DNA from 2 places in the Caballeronia zhejiangensis genome. Region 1 is predicted to be linked to the other one. Evidence: riboswitches for the same ligand, from Rfam matches in the RefSeq annotation. Region 1 holds a riboswitch; the other holds the start of a gene.
The links. A riboswitch is a leader RNA that binds a small molecule or an ion and turns the genes downstream of it on or off. The one in region 1 is predicted to bind cobalamin.
Positions count from the first base shown of each region.

Region 2: linked by a shared signal. The riboswitch ahead of LDZ23_RS02930 (TonB-dependent receptor domain-containing protein) and the one ahead of LDZ23_RS18860 (CbtB domain-containing protein) in region 1 are both predicted to bind cobalamin.

Region 1 is NZ_CP084284.1:935,413-942,969, reverse strand. It holds gene LDZ23_RS18900 (efflux transporter outer membrane subunit) at 1-468, shown strand, start outside; gene LDZ23_RS34930 (hypothetical protein) at 470-853, shown strand; gene ppk2 (polyphosphate kinase 2) at 874-1,770, opposite strand; gene lhpI (bifunctional Delta(1)-pyrroline-2-carboxylate/Delta(1)-piperideine-2-carboxylate reductase) at 2,002-2,943, shown strand; gene LDZ23_RS18880 (hypothetical protein) at 3,073-3,396, shown strand; gene hmuQ (heme-degrading protein HmuQ) at 3,503-3,817, opposite strand; gene LDZ23_RS18870 (DUF1428 domain-containing protein) at 3,868-4,239, opposite strand; gene LDZ23_RS18865 (histidine phosphatase family protein) at 4,299-4,865, opposite strand; cobalamin riboswitch at 4,914-5,040, shown strand; gene LDZ23_RS18860 (CbtB domain-containing protein) at 5,070-5,303, shown strand; gene LDZ23_RS18855 (CbtA family protein) at 5,313-6,095, shown strand; gene LDZ23_RS18850 (DUF1289 domain-containing protein) at 6,130-6,375, opposite strand; gene LDZ23_RS18845 (cobyrinic acid a,c-diamide synthase CobB) at 6,372-7,557, opposite strand, start outside.
Region 2 is NZ_CP084283.1:619,273-626,829, reverse strand. It holds gene LDZ23_RS02940 (ABC transporter ATP-binding protein) at 1-502, opposite strand, end outside; gene LDZ23_RS02935 (FecCD family ABC transporter permease) at 499-1,527, opposite strand; gene LDZ23_RS02930 (TonB-dependent receptor domain-containing protein) at 1,524-3,404, opposite strand; cobalamin riboswitch at 3,486-3,783, opposite strand; gene LDZ23_RS02925 (ATPase) at 4,051-4,419, shown strand; gene LDZ23_RS02920 (cell division protein ZapA) at 4,416-4,730, shown strand; RNA gene ssrS (6S RNA) at 4,836-5,017, shown strand; gene LDZ23_RS02910 (EVE domain-containing protein) at 5,097-5,555, shown strand; gene LDZ23_RS02905 (SIMPL domain-containing protein) at 5,625-6,353, shown strand; gene lgt (prolipoprotein diacylglyceryl transferase) at 6,406-7,308, opposite strand; gene LDZ23_RS02895 (LysR family transcriptional regulator) at 7,347-7,557, opposite strand, start outside.

The DNA.
Region 1 (7,557 bases):
CTCTTCAAGTGGTCGAGCCGCACATTCCTGCTCGGGCCGTTCGCGGGTACGGCGCTGAATATCCCGATCTTCGATGGCGGCCGTCGCAAGGGCAATCTCGCGAATGCGCGCGCGATATATGAAGAGGATTCGGCGAACTATCGTCAGCAGGTGCTCGTTGCGTTCCGCGAGGTCGAGGACAATCTGTCGGATCTGCGCATCCTCGAAGATCAGACCGCGACGCAGGACGATGCAGTGAAGGCGTCGGTGCGTGCCGCGCAGTTGTCGCGCACGCAGTACACCGAAGGCGCGGTGAATTACCTCGACGTGATCGATGCGGAGCGCACCGTATTGCAGACGCAGCGCGCCTCGGTGCAGTTGCGGGGCACGCAGGCGGTATCGACGGTGAATTTGATCCGCGCACTGGGCGGCGGCTGGGGCGATGCGAAGCCCACGCCGGTGCCCGAGCCGAGTCTCGCGCAGAAGTAGCATGAAGATGGCCCTGCATCGCGCAGGGCCATTTTTTCTCGGGGCGCGCATCGATGACAGCTCGATTGTTCGCCTCCCGGAACATATGTCTTCACCTGCGGGGCGTTTATCCGCACGGCTCGAATCCATAGAATTTCAATCATGGGATAGGGAGCCGATGATGAAAGACTTGATCGCAAAACAACTGTATCAGCCGGCGGTGGTGTTGCCACTGCTACTGTTGACGCGCCTGATGGTCACGCTCGACTTCAATCTCGCGCAAGTAATGTTCGTAATGGTATTGAGAGGTTCGCAGCACGCATATCAGTTCGCGCTGCGTCATGCGGTTTCGCGTCAGCGCAATGGCGCGAGCGTGAAGCATCTGCCCTGCAACAACTGCTGCTGACGCGCGCCGCGCTATCGACCTCAATACACTTCGGGAACGTACATCTCATCCGGCACGGGCTGGCGCAAATAATCGGGATTGAACACGCGGTCGGGCAGTTCGATCGGCGGATGCTCGACATCGTGATACGGCACCTGACTCAGCAAGTGATGAATGCAGTTCAGGCGCGCACGTTTCTTGTCGACGGCATGCACGACCCACCACGGCGCTTCGGGAATGTGCGTGCGCTGAAGCATCACTTCCTTGGCCGCCGTGTAGGCCTCCCATCGGCGGCGGCTCTCCAGGGCCATCGGGCTCAGTTTCCACTGCTTCAAAGGATCTTCGATACGCGCCTGGAAGCGCACTTCCTGTTCGTCGTCGGTGATCGAGAACCAGTACTTCACGATCTGAATGCCGCTTCGCACGAGCATCTTCTCGAACTCGGGAACCGAGCGGAAGAATTCCTCATACTCTTCGTCCGTGCAGAAGTTCATCACGCGCTCGACGCCCGCGCGGTTATACCAGCTTCGATCGAACAGCACGATCTCGCCCGCCGCCGGCAAATGCGACACGTAGCGCTGGAAATACCATTGCGTGCGCTCGCGATTGTTCGGCGCGGGCAGGGCGGCCACGCGGCACACGCGCGGATTCAGCCGTTGCGTGATGCGCTTGATCGCGCCGCCTTTGCCCGCCGCATCGCGTCCCTCGAACAGCACCACGAGCCGATGCCCCTCGTGCACGACCCAGTCCTGCAGCTTCACGAGTTCGCCTTGCAAGCGAAACAGCTCGCGAAAATAGGTCTTGCGTAACTGACGCTCTTCATCGGAGAAAGTCGATTCGCCGTCCAGGAAGCGATCGTCGATCTCCATCTCGAACTCTTCGTCGTAGCTGTCGATGATGTCGGCGTGGAAACGGCGCTGCTTTTCCGTCGTGTTCATGAGGGGCTCCGTGGCGTTCTTGGGCTGCCGCCGTCGCGATGACGGTCGCGGCGCGGGACGGCCGATTGTGACGACATTCGATGGCAGTCACATGACAGCGGCTGATTCGTTCATTCTAGCGAGCGATTCGCTGCTTTATGACGCGGCGTCGCGCGCCGTTAGAATGTTCCGGCACTTCGATGGGATTTTGAAGTTCGATTTCATCTTCCCCATATCAAGCGAGCGAACGCGATGACCGCAACGATCCATAGTTTCGACGAAGCTCAAACCGCGCGCCTCGTGCCGTATGATCGGCTCGTCGACACCCTCGCCGCGACGATGCTCGATTACGCGGCGGGACGCATCGTGAGTCCAGAGCGCATGGTGGTGCCGATCGAAGGCGGCGTGATGTTGTCGATGCCCGCGAGCGCCGCCGATCTCGCGATGCACAAGCTCGTGAACGTTTGCGCGGGCAACGGCGCGCTCGGCCTGCCGACGATCCACGGTCAGGTGACCGCCTACGATGCCATGACGGGCGTGCCGCAATTCATGCTCGATGGCCCGACGGTGACGGGCCGGCGCACGGCGGCGGTATCGATGCTCGCGATCCGCGCGCTTCACGATGCCGCGCCGCGCGAGGTGCTCGTCATCGGTACGGGCAAGCAGGCTGCGTATCACGTCGAGGCGCTCGCCGCTATTTATCCCGATGCGCGCATCGTCGTGCAAGGCTCGCGTCCCGGGCGCGCGCGCGAGTTCTGTGCGGCGCATGCATCGCTTTCGAAGCAGCTTGCCGCGCTCGACGAGACCACGATTCCCGATTCGATCGATGTCGTCATCGCCGCGACCACGAGCAAGACGCCGGTCTATACGTTGCCCGCGCGCGCGGGCCGCCTCGTGATCGGCGTGGGCGCATTCACCGCCGATGCCGCCGAGATCGCCGCCGCGACCGTGCATGCAAGCGCGCTTTACGTCGACGACCCTGCGGGCGCGCGTCACGAAGCAGGCGATTTCATTCTCGCGAGCGTCGAATGGAACGATGTGCACGCATTGGCGCTCGCGCTCGCGGCGCCGTCCAAAGCCGTTGATGCATTGCAACCGGTGATGTTCAAATCGGTCGGCTGCGCGGCTTGGGATCTTGCGGCATGTCGCGTCGCGCGTGCGGTTTTGTCGGAGGAAAGCGTCGCGGCGCGCTAGGCCGTGCAAGGGGAACGCCAGCTTGGAACGGTACTTGCTGTAAGTCTCTTTAATGACAGAGACGCCATAAGCGTCACATGACAAACGGCGCCAAGGTGCGCCACAGCAATCGAGCCAGCGAACTAACCCATGAAAAGTCGATACGACAGCAAGTGGCACCCGTGGATTCCGGCGCGCGACGACGGACGTGAGGGCGCGGGTGGCGCGGCGGACGGGGAACGCCAGACGACTCCGCATGCGAGCGCGGCGCCGCCTGCGGCTTATTTCATCTCGGTTCTTGAGCTTGCGACGGGCGAGAAACTCGGCAATGACGAGCGTCTGCGCGCCGTCGCGATGCTGGAATCGCAATTCGGTGCGGGGCGTCCGCGCACGCTGAAGGAAGCGGTGCGAATCTGCGCGGCGGCGATCGATTCATCGACGCTGCAGCGCATGGCGCGCGGCGCAAAGGCCTAGAACACGTCTGAAAAGACAGCTTCGGCGAAGCGCGTTTTTTCACACGTGTGTAAAACGCGCGTGCTCGCCGAAAAGTGCGCGAACGTTCGGTTGCGCCTTGACCGCTCTATTTGACGGTCTGAATGACTTCGAAGCCCTCGAATTCCGGATGACCGAGATAAAGCTGGCGCGTCTCACCGCCGGCATTGCGATGCGCGGCGCGAAACGCGTCCGAACGCGTCCAGTCTTCGAAGGCTGCCTGATTCGCCCATATCGTATGGCTCGAATACAGAACGTGATCGTCTTTCACCGGTCCTTTGAGCAGATGAAACTCGACGAACCCGGGCACATCCTTCAGATGCGTATCGCGGCTCGTCCACAGACGTTCGAAGTCGGCTTCGGCGCCGGGCACGATCTTGAAGCGGTTCATGGCGATATACATGTCGATGCGGTTCCTTCGAAGTAGTGACTCGATTGAGCGGATAAGAACGATCAGTCGCGCCCGAGTTCGACGATGGTCGTGAAGCCGCCGAAGAACATGCGTTGAGGATCGAACGGCGTCTCGCCGGATTCCATCATCGTTTTGAGGCGCGGGTCTTCCATCACTTTGGCGTTGACGCTATCGCGCTGCTCGCGCGATTCGTAGACGATATACGAGAACGCGACGGTCTCGCCTTCCTTCATCTGCACGCTCTGTGGAAACGATGTGAGCTTGCCGGGCTTCACGTCGTCGGCGATGGTTTCCACGAACTCCAGTGCGCCGTGTTCCAGCCAGATCTTGCCGGCGGCTTCGGCCATGCGGCGATAAGCGTCGACCTTGTCGATCGGTACGGGTACGACGAATCCATCCACGTAATGCGCCATCTGAGTCTCCTGGTTGAGTCGAACGCGCACCGCGCACGCGATGCGCTGTCTGCTTTGAGCTATTCGTATGGAGCGAAGTTCAGGGCGGTCCACGTATCGGCGGGCGAGGCGCGTTCCAGCACCGTGGACGAGAGCGGCGCGAAGTTCATCCCATAGATCGATGCGAGCGGCAGGCGAAGCGCATGCGCGAGCGCCACTTTCACGACGATCGCATGCGTGACGACGATGCAGCGCCCCGCGTCGAGCCGGTCGATCGAAGCGAAGCCCTCGGCGACGCGCGCGGCGAGCATGGCGACGCTTTCGCCGCCGTGCGAACGCGCATCGGGATCCGCGAGCCAGGCAGCGACATGTTCCGGTTCGCGCTCGCCCGTTTCGCGTATCGAATGCCCGCGCCAGCGGCCATAGTCGATGTCGTCGAACGCGGGAACGATCTCGAATGCATCCGCGATCCACGCCGCCGTTTCACGCGCGACGCGCGCGGGACTCGCAATCACGCGCGTGTCGGGCAAGGCGTGCAATGACGCGAGCTGCGCGCGCGCATCGCGCTCGGGAGGTTCGTCGCCGGTGGGAAAGTGCCCGGTTTTCATCGCGCGCGTGGCGGCGTGACAGAGAAGAATGAGTTCCAAGGCAGGTGGCGGTCGAATCGGAATCGTTTTACTTTGCAGCGGATCATCATAGAATGGCAAGCTTGCAGTGCGAGGAAGCCGGTGCAAACCCGGCACGGTCGCGCCACTGTGTGCGGTACGTCAACGCGAAAGCGCGGCGCCGCGAGTCAGACCCCGCTGCATGCTCTTCGTCAATCGGGACGCGCTTTTCCCTGGAGAACCACCATGAATGCTTCCAACGCGCCGGTCTTTTCCGCTCCGGTTTCCCCGTCACTCGATGCACCCGTGCCCATTCCGGTGCGTGAAGTGTTGCCGTGGGCCGTCTTCATCGGCCTCATTCTGCTGATCGCAATCTATTTCGTCGGCGCCGAACAGGGCGCGACGTCGATTTTCTCGGGCACGTACGTCCACGAATTCGTGCATGACGGCCGGCATTTGCTCGGCTTTCCGTGCCACTGAGGAAGCATCATGATTCGCACTTTGCTGATACGCGGCATGATCGCGGGACTGGTCGCGGGCCTGATCGGCTTCGGCTTCGCGCGTGCGTTCGGTGAACCGTCGGTGGCACGCGCCATCGCGTTCGAGGAACAGCACGAGCATGAACACGAACATGAGCACGGTCATGCCGATGCGGCTGCCACGCAAGCGCATTCGCACGATCACGGCGACGAAGCGCTCGTGTCTCGCGATACGCAAGCGGGCCTCGGCCTTCTGACCGGCGTCGCCGTGTTCGGCACCGCGCTCGGCGGTCTCTTCTCGCTCGTGTTCGCGTTTGCTTATGGACGGCTCGGCGCGTTGCGCGCGCGCGGCACGTCGGCATTGCTCGCGCTGTTCGGCTTCGTGAGCGTCGCCATCGTGCCGTTCCTCAAGTACCCGCCCAATCCGCCCGCTGTCGGCAATGCCGAGACCATCGGGCCGCGCACGGCGCTTTTCTTCGGCATGGTGGCGATTTCCATCGCGGCTGCCGTCTTCGCCGTGCGCTTGCAGCGGCGCATGGTGGCGCGGCATGGCGGGTGGAACGCGACGCTCATCGCGGCGGCTGCGTATATCGTCGTGATCGTGGCGGCGCAGGTCGCGCTGCCGTCCGTCGATGAAGTGCCCCCGGATTTCTCCGCTTCGCTGCTGTGGAATTTCCGCGTGGCCGCTATCGGCATGCAGGCGCTGTTATGGACGACGCTCGGTCTCGTGTTCGGTGCGCTCGCAGCGCGTGAACTCGAGCGGCCGGCGGTGAGAAGAATGGCTGCGGCGTAAGCGGTTCGGCGTCGCTCATGAAGCTCGCGCTTCGTCAGGAACGCGGGCTTTTCGTTTGCTCTTTCGCCGCACGACGCTTGAGCAATTCATCGAACAGATCGAGCTTCGCGGCATCGTCCATCGATCTGAAGGTCTTGATTTCCTCGCGGCTTCGGAAGCAGCCGAGGCACAGGCCCGTTTCCTGATCGAGCTTGCAGACATCGGTGCATGGCGAGCCGATGGGTTCCTGCGCTTTCGCGCGTTCGATGGTGAAAGCGAGATCGTCTTGCGTCGTTGTCATAGTGATTCGCCGCGAAAGAGCGCAGCGGCCGCGGCCGGATTCGACGGCCAGTAAGCGTGCATGTAAGTGGCCGACACCGAACCATGCCGATAGAGCGCTTCGCCTTCGGTGCCGGTCGTGGCATGAGCGGCCTTGAGCGCCGGCTGCATCGGCGTGTCGAGCGTCGAGTAGTGGAATGTGTGACCCGTCATCGCTCCATGCGTCGTGTCGATGCGCTGCATCGCGAGGCGCGACAGCTTGCGTTGCATCGCCGCGTCGCCGGGAAGGATGCCGAGCATCGCATGCCGCGTGCCTTCGATGTCGGTCAGCGTGTCGAGCAGATACAGCATGCCGCCGCATTCCGCGACCAAGGGCTTCGCTCGCTCGACGTGCGCAACGATCGATGCACGCGCGCGTTCGTTCGAAGCGAGCGCCGCGGCATGCAGTTCGGGATAGCCGCCGGGAAGATAGAGCGCGTCGGCATCGTGCGGCGCGGGTTCGTCGGCGAGCGGAGAAAACGTGCTGATGCGCGCGCCCATGGCGATGAGCACATCGACATTCGCCGGATACACGAACGAGAACGCCGCATCGCGAGCGATGGCGATATGCGCGCCGTCGAGCAGACGCGGCGGCGCGGGCAGCGTCGCATCGTCGAAATGAACGGGCGGCGGAAGATCGGCGAGCGTCGTTTGCGCGATTGCATCGGCGGCGCGGTCGAGCCGTGCGTCGAGGCCCGCGATTTCATCGGGCTGCGTGAGACCGAGATGACGCTCGGGCAAGGCGATATCGTCCGCATTCGACAGATGGCCGCAATAACGCAAGTCGACGGGGATAGTCTCCGACAACATCTGCGCATGACGCGCCGATGCAACGCGATTCGCGAGCACGCCATGAAAGGGCACATCTTCGCGATAACGCGCGAGCCCGAACGCGATGGCGCCGAACGTCTGCGCCATGCCGTGCGCGCCGATCACCGCGAGCACCGGTACGTTGAACGTGGCGGCCAGATCGGCGCTGCTCGGCGTGCCGTCGAAGAGACCCATCACGCCTTCGATGAGAATGAGATCGGCCTCGCGCGCGGCCTTGGCGAGCAACGCGCGGCACGCATCGAGCCCGACCATCGACAGATGCAGCGAATAAACGGGCGCGCCGCATGCACGTTCGAGAATCATCGGATCGAGAAAATCCGGGCCGGTCTTGAAC
Region 2 (7,557 bases), on a different replicon from region 1:
GCGAAAGCGGTTCGTCGAGCAACAGCAGCGGCGCGTTCTGGCACAGCACGGCGGCGAGCGCGACACGCTGGCGTTCGCCGCCGGAAAGCGTCAGCACGTCGCGCGACGCGAACGATGCGAGACCCAACGTTTCGAGCGCGGCGTACGCGGCGGCGCGATCCTCGTCGCTCTCCCAGCCCCAGCCGGTGAGATGCGGAAAGCGGTTGAGCAGCACGGTATCGAGCACGCTCGCGCTGAAGGCGTCGTGCGCGGCTTGCGGCATCAAAGCGCGCGCGCGCGCGAGTTCCGTCGCGCGCCATGACGCGAGCGCGCGGCCGTCGAGCGACACGCTGCCCGATGCGGCTTTCGCAATCCCGGCGAGCACGTTGATGAGCGTCGTCTTGCCCGCGCCGTTCGGCCCGGCGATGCACCACATTTCGCCCGCTTCGATCGACTGCGTGAGCCCGTCGATGAGCGTGCGCTTACCCGCGCGAAGCACGATGGCGTCGAGCCGCAAAATCATCGCGGCCTCCGCAGCAGCATCCACAGGAACATCGGGACGCCGATCAATGCCGTGACGACGCCGACCGGCAATTGCGCGGGCGCGATCACCGTGCGCGCGACGAGATCGGCGGCCATCACCGCGAGTCCGCCCGCGAGCGCGGCGGCGGGCACGAGCATGCGCTGATCGTTGCCGAACGCGAGGCGCAGCAGATGCGGCACGACGAGCCCGACGAAGCCGATGGTGCCCGCCGTCGTCACGGCGGCCGCCGCCGCGATCGATGCGACGAGATACACGCGCAGACGCAAGCGCTCGACCGGCACGCCGAGCGCGCGCGCGGTCGTATCGCCGCGCAAGAGCACGTTCAGTTGCGGTGCGACGGGAACGATGACCGCGAGCACGACGGCGAGCGCGATCAGCGCGGGCCATGGCGCCGCCGCGCCGTTGAGATCGCCCGTCAGCCAGAAGATCATGCCGCGCAAACGGTTCTCGGGCGCGACGATCAGGATCAGCGTGATGAGCGCGCCCCATCCCGATGCGATCACGACACCCGTCAGCAAGAGCCTCGGCGATGCGTCCTGTCCGCTTTGCCACAAGTCCTTGCGCGCGAGTCCGAGGACCAGAACGATCGATGCGAACGCGCCCGCGCAAGCCGCGATATCTACGCCCCACCACGGCAGCGACCCGAGCATCGCGGCAAGCGCGAAGGTTGCCGCGCCGCCGGATACGCCGAGCACGTACGGTTCCGCCAGCGGATTGCGCAACAGCACTTGCAGCAGCGCGCCGGCGAACGCGAGCAATGCGCCCGACGCGAAGCCCGCGAGCGCGCGCGGCAGACGCAAGGTCAGCACGATGTCATCGGCGATATCGGGCGTCGCCGAGTGCGCGTGAAAGAGCGCGCCGATCGCGCGCGATACGGGCAACGCGACGCTGCCCATCGCGAGCGACGCGACCAGCACGACGAGCGTCGCTGCGCCGAGCGCGATCCAGATCGCGGTGGCGCGGCTCGCGTTCATCGCGCGCGGACGTTCAGCCACGCGGCTCACGACGGATGCCAGCCCAACGTGATGTACGCGCCGCGTCGTGGCGTGTTGTACGAGTACGCAAGTTCATAGTCCTTGTCGAACAGGTTGTCGATGCGCGCCGTGACGTACCACGACTTCGAGATGTCGTAGCGCGCCGACAGATTCACGATGCCGTAGCCCGCGAGCGTCGAATCGTAATCGCTGCGTTGACCGCTCACGATCCATTCGCCACCGACGCGCCACGGCCCGATCGTGCGATGCGCCGTCAGCGTCGCGAAATGCCGCGCGCGCCGCGTCAAATCCTCGTGATTCGTTTCGTCGACGGGATTCTGGAACGTGACGCCCGCGCGCACATCCGTTGCGCCGACGTGCCCCGCCCACGATCCCTCGATGCCCTGCACCTTCGCGCGCCCGACGTTCTGCGCGACATAGTAGAAGCCGCCGTCGGACACGTAATCGATCAAATTCGAATAGCGCGTCTGAAAAAGCGTCACGCGCACCACGCCGAGCGCATTCGATGCGTACTGCAACGCCGCCTCGACCGAATGACTGCGCTCCGGCTGAATCGACGGATTGCCGCTCAGCGGATAGTAGAGATCGTCGAAGCTCGGCGCGCGAAACGAGGCCGAATAGCTCGCGCTCGCCTTCCAGTGCGCGTCGAAGTTATACGCGTAGCCCAGATAGTAGCTGTTCGCGCCGCCGAAATCGGAATACTGATCGCGGCGCAGATTCGCCTGCAACTCGTTCGCGCCGATGTGCCCCACGTAACCCGCGAACATCGAATTCACATGACGGTCGGGCGCGCTGAACTGATCGGAATCGAGCGTCTGATCGAGATGCTCGTAGCCGAAGAGCAGCTTGTGCGCGTCGCTGATCCGCACGTCGTTCTGCCACGTATATTGCCGGTTCTCCGAATCGAAACGGCTCGTATAGACGCCGTTCTGCTCGATGTTCGCGCGGTCCTGTCCCTGCGCGATCGTGAAGTGCGTCGTCCAGTTATCCGTGACGCGGCCGTTCGCGAACACCGACGCCGAGCGCACGCGATCGTGCGTTTCGTTGATATCGGTCGGCTGGCCATAGGCATCGTCGAAACTGTTGATGCCGTTCGATTGCAGGAAGCGCACGCCCGCGTCCCACTTGTCGCTGAACTCGTGACGCAGCGTCGCCGCGACGCTCTCGTTCAGATAGCCGTTCGCGTTCGGATTGGCGCCGGGCGCGATTCCCGGATCGATCGACGAGAAGCCGTCGGTTTTCTCGCGCGAGACGTTCACGCTGAAGGTCGTGCGGCCGTCCTTGTCGAGCGCGCCGCTCACGCCCGCCGATTGCCGCTGCGTGTGATAGCTGCCGTACTCCGCCTCGAAGTTGAAGCGCGGCGGATGCGCCTCGCCTTCCTTCGTGAAGATCTGCACGACGCCGCCAATCGCATTCGATCCATAGAGCGCCGACACGTTGCCGTTCACGACCTCGACGCGCCCGATCTGGTCGAGCATCAATTGCGATAGCTGTGCCGCGCCGAGCGACGCCGATTCGACGCGCACGCCGTCGATCAGCACGAGCGATTGCGACGACGCCGCACCGCGTATGAAAAGCCCCGAGTTCGAGCCCGGTCCGCCGTTGCGCGTGATCTGCACGCCGGGCGCGAGCGCGACGAGTCCGAGCGCGTCGCTTGTGTTTGCATCGGCGATGTCCTGCTCGTCAAAAAGCGATGTCTGCGGAATCGATTCGGCAAGCGGCTGCGGCGCGCGCGTCGATGTGACGACGACGGGCGCAAGCGTTTGCGTGCTGTCTTCCGTCTGGGCCGCCTGTGCAGCGCCGGCGAACGGCAAGGCGCCGATGGCCGCAACGAGCGCGCCATGACGGGAGAGACCGCTTCTGAGCGCGGCCAGTGGCAATACCATGTGTGAAGTGTTCCGTTTCGCGTGAGCGCGACCCCGCTCCCCGCGAGGACGATGCGCGACGAACGCACCGCGCCATGCGCGCCGATGCGTCGGACTCCGGCCGGTATCCGGGCTGGCGATCAATCGTCTCGCCTTCCCGCGCATGGCGCGCAGTGGCATCGACACGTTTCTTGCAGTCGCGCGCGTGCGACGAATTTCGACACGCTCGCGCGGCAAAAACGCGCATGAGACGACTTGCAACTTGCGTTGCGGTCGCTTACCGTTGCGGGGGCAGCACAGGTTGGCTCGTCGTCGATTGCGGCGACTTCGCTCCCTGTTTCCCGTTTGACTGCATCCACGAGATCCGCGGATGCGAGCACCAAAAGTGCGGCAAGTGTAGGAGCGCGGTTCGGGGCCGTCAAGAAAACCGCGCGGGCAGACTGGCGCGGCGCATGACGAATCGAACGAGAAGCGAAAGAGAAGCGGCCGGCCTGTCATCACGAGCGTTGCGGGGCGCTCGCGTTTTCTGCACACGAATGCATCGCGACATGCGCTTGATTCGAAGGATTAAGCGCTAGATCGCGTGTTGTTACGTCTCGAAACGAGACATTTATCGGAAGCTCCGTTGAACCGCGCTAAAATGCGAGGTCTTTAGAGGACGCAGCACATGCTCAACGAACTCGAATCACTGTCAGGAAACATCGGCCGGCTGATCCAGATCAGCGAGCGCCACAAGCAGGCGCATCAAGCGCTGCAGGAACAACTCGAACAGCTGCGCGCCGACTATGCGAACGTGCAGGCCGAGCTCGCGCAAGTGCGCGAAGAGCGCGATACGCTGCAGTCCGAACGCGATTCGCTGTCCGCGAAAATCGACGACGCGCAAATCCGCCTGAACGCGATTCTCGAAAAGCTGCCGCGCGGCAAGTCCGCGCAACATGCCGAGTCCGACAATCAACTCGATCTCCTCGAAGCCGATTCCCAGGAAGCACATGAAACGGAATTGCACGGCGAGCATCATCAGGGAGAGAAGGCATGACGACCACGCAGATCGAAGTATCCATTCTCGGGCAGCCGTATCGTCTCGCGTGCTCGCCGGAAACCGAAGGCGCATTGCGTGAAGCCGTCGCGCGCGTCGACGCCGAAATGAACAAAGTGCGCAATGCAAGCAGCGTGCGCGGCACGGATCGCATCGCGGTGATGGCGGCGCTTTCGCTGGCGTCGGAATTGCTTAAGCTGCAGGACAGCGTGCGTCACGGCGAGGCCTTCCCCGCCGAAGAAATCCGCCGCACGATGCACTCGATGAACGAGCAATTGGGCGCGGTCATTGCGCAACACGAAGCGCAATAAGGCAGATGCGCGTCGAGTCAATCAGCGCGCAATGTCAATCGAAAAAAGAAACTGCCGAAGTAGCGTGAAGAGGCTGCAGAAGGCAAACGATTGGTGTAGAGTGACGTTTCCCTGCCTGGTACGCCAAGGTCATATATTCCTTGAACCAATGCTACATTGGCACGGTTGCGGAACCTTGCAGCACGGGCGCGCGCGTCGCTAGTCCGATGTACCCGAAGTGTTGCTTACCGCGACCAATCTTGAACCCAGGTTCAGGATGCCGGCCTAGCGGCTGTGGCGGGGACCTCATTCAAGAAACGGCATCGGTTTTTCCGATGCCGTTTTCGTTTGTCCCTGCCGTTCGCTCTTCGATTCATGCACACGACCATGCGCTACTGGCTGATGAAGTCCGAACCGGACGAAGCGAGCATCGATCATCTCGCGCACGCGCCGAAAAAAACCTTGCCGTGGACGGGCGTACGCAACTATCAGGCGCGCAACTTCATGCGCGATCAGATGCAGATCGGCGACGGCGTGCTCTTCTATCATTCGAGCTGCCCGGAGCCGGGCATCGCGGGCATCGCGAAAGTGTGCTCGACGGCGTATCCGGATCCCACGCAATTCGATCCGAAGAGCGATTACTACGATCCGAAATCGACGCAGGAAACGCCGCGCTGGATGCTCGTCGACGTGAAGTTCGTGAAGAAGACGCCGCTCATATCGCTCGCCGCGTTGCGCGAACATCCAGAGCTTGCCGACATGCAAGTGCTCGCGCGCGGCAACCGGCTCTCGATCACGCCCGTGACCGAAGCGCAATGGCGATTTATTACCGAGCACCTCGTCTAACAAGGAACTTACGACTTCACGAATGCGACTAAATCCCGTCGCACGTACGCGATGTCACGGAGTCCTTCGATGCTCAATAAGAAAACCGCCGCCGCCTTCGCCCTGCTCGCGATGTCCGGTGCCGCGCTTACGTTGTCTCAAACCGCCGCTGCGCAGACGGTGATAACGCAGCCACAGCCCTCGGGCGTGCTCTCGCTCTCCGCACAAGCGAGCGCGCAAGTGCCGCAGGATGTCGTCAACATCACGCTCTTCTACGAACAGGAAGCGGCCGATCCGTCGTCGCTCACCAGCACGCTCAATCAGCGCGCCGAGGCCGCGTTACGCGAAGCCAAAGGTGTCGACGGCGTGACCGCGAAGAGCGGCTCGTTCACCGTCTATCCGTCGACGGATCGCGACGGCAAGATTTCCGCGTGGCGCGGGCGCACGGAAGTCGTGCTCGAATCGCATGACTTCGCGGCGGCATCGAAGCTCGCGGGCAAGATGAGTTCGTCGATGCAAGTGGGTAGCGTCGCGTTCTCGCTGTCGCCCGAAGCGCAGCGCGCGGCCGAGCAAAAGCTCGTCTCGCAAGCCATCGATTCGTTCCGCAAGCAGGCGCAAAGCGCCGCGCAAGGCTTCGGCTACAGCAATTTCACGATTCGGGAAGTGAATGTCGGACGGAGCGGCGCGCAGCCGCGTCCCGTCATGATGATGCAATCGCGCGCGATGAGCGCCGATGCGAAGATGGCCCCGATCGCGATGGAAGCCGGCACGACCACGGTGACAGTCGACGTTTCCGGCTCCGTACAAATGGGACGCTAAACGTCGCTCACGCTGTTCACGCGGGGCGGCGTTCGACCGCCCCGCTCTTTCCTCAAGCCTTTGCGGATTCGGGCGGCAGGCGCAGATTGCGCTTGTAGGCCCACACCATCATTACCACGCCGGCGACGATCATCGGCAGCGAAAGCCATTGGCCCATCGAGAGATTGAGCGCGAGCAAGCCGAGATAATCGTCCGGCTCACGCGCGAATTCCACGGTGAAGCGCGCGAGTCCATAACCGATCAGGAACAGCGCCGAAATCGCGCCGACCGGACGCTGCTTGCGCGAGAACGTCCAGATCACGATGAACAGCACGAGCCCTTCCAGCGCGATTTCGTACAACTGCGACGGATGACGCGGCAGCATGTGGTAACGCTGAAAAATTTCCGTGAGGTGATACTGCGCGTCGAGCTGCGGATTCTTCGAGAGCCACACGGCGTCGTCGTTCGTCGAGTTCTGGAAGAGCATCGCCCACGGCGCGTTCGGGTCCGTCACGCGGCCCCACAGCTCGCCGTTGATGAAATTGCCGAGTCGCCCCGCCGCGAGACCGAGCGGCACCATCGGCGCGACGAAATCCGTCACCTGCAGCCACGTGCGCTTGCGGTGATACGCGAACAGCACCATCGCGAGCGTCACGCCGAGAAAGCCGCCGTGAAACGACATCCCGCCTTCCCATACCTTGAAGATATCGAGCGGATGCGCGGCGTAATAACTGGCCTTGTAAAACAGCACGTAGCCAATGCGCCCGCCCAGAATCGTGCCGAGCACGCCGTAGAACAGCATGTCGTCGATGTCCTTCACGGTCCAGCCTTGCGCGGCGACATAAGGCAGCCGCAGCCGCAACCGGCCGATGACGATGGCCGACACGAACGCCACCAGGTACATGAGGCCGTACCAGCGCACGGCGAGCGGTCCGAGATGAATCGCGATGGGATCGAAATTGGGATGTATGAGCATTCTGATGTGGGAATCTTTAAGCGGGCTACAGGGGCGAATCATACAGAACCGGCGCTTTCGGCCCTCGAACGGACGATTTCGATGAACCCGGCGAGCACCGGACTCACTTCCGCGATCCGCCATACCAGCCCCGTTTCCACGAAAGGACCGGGATCGAGAAGCGGACGATACACGACGCCCGTGCGCCTTAGATGACGCAGCGATTGCGGCACGAGCGCGACGCCCATGCCGGCGGACACGAGGCTCACG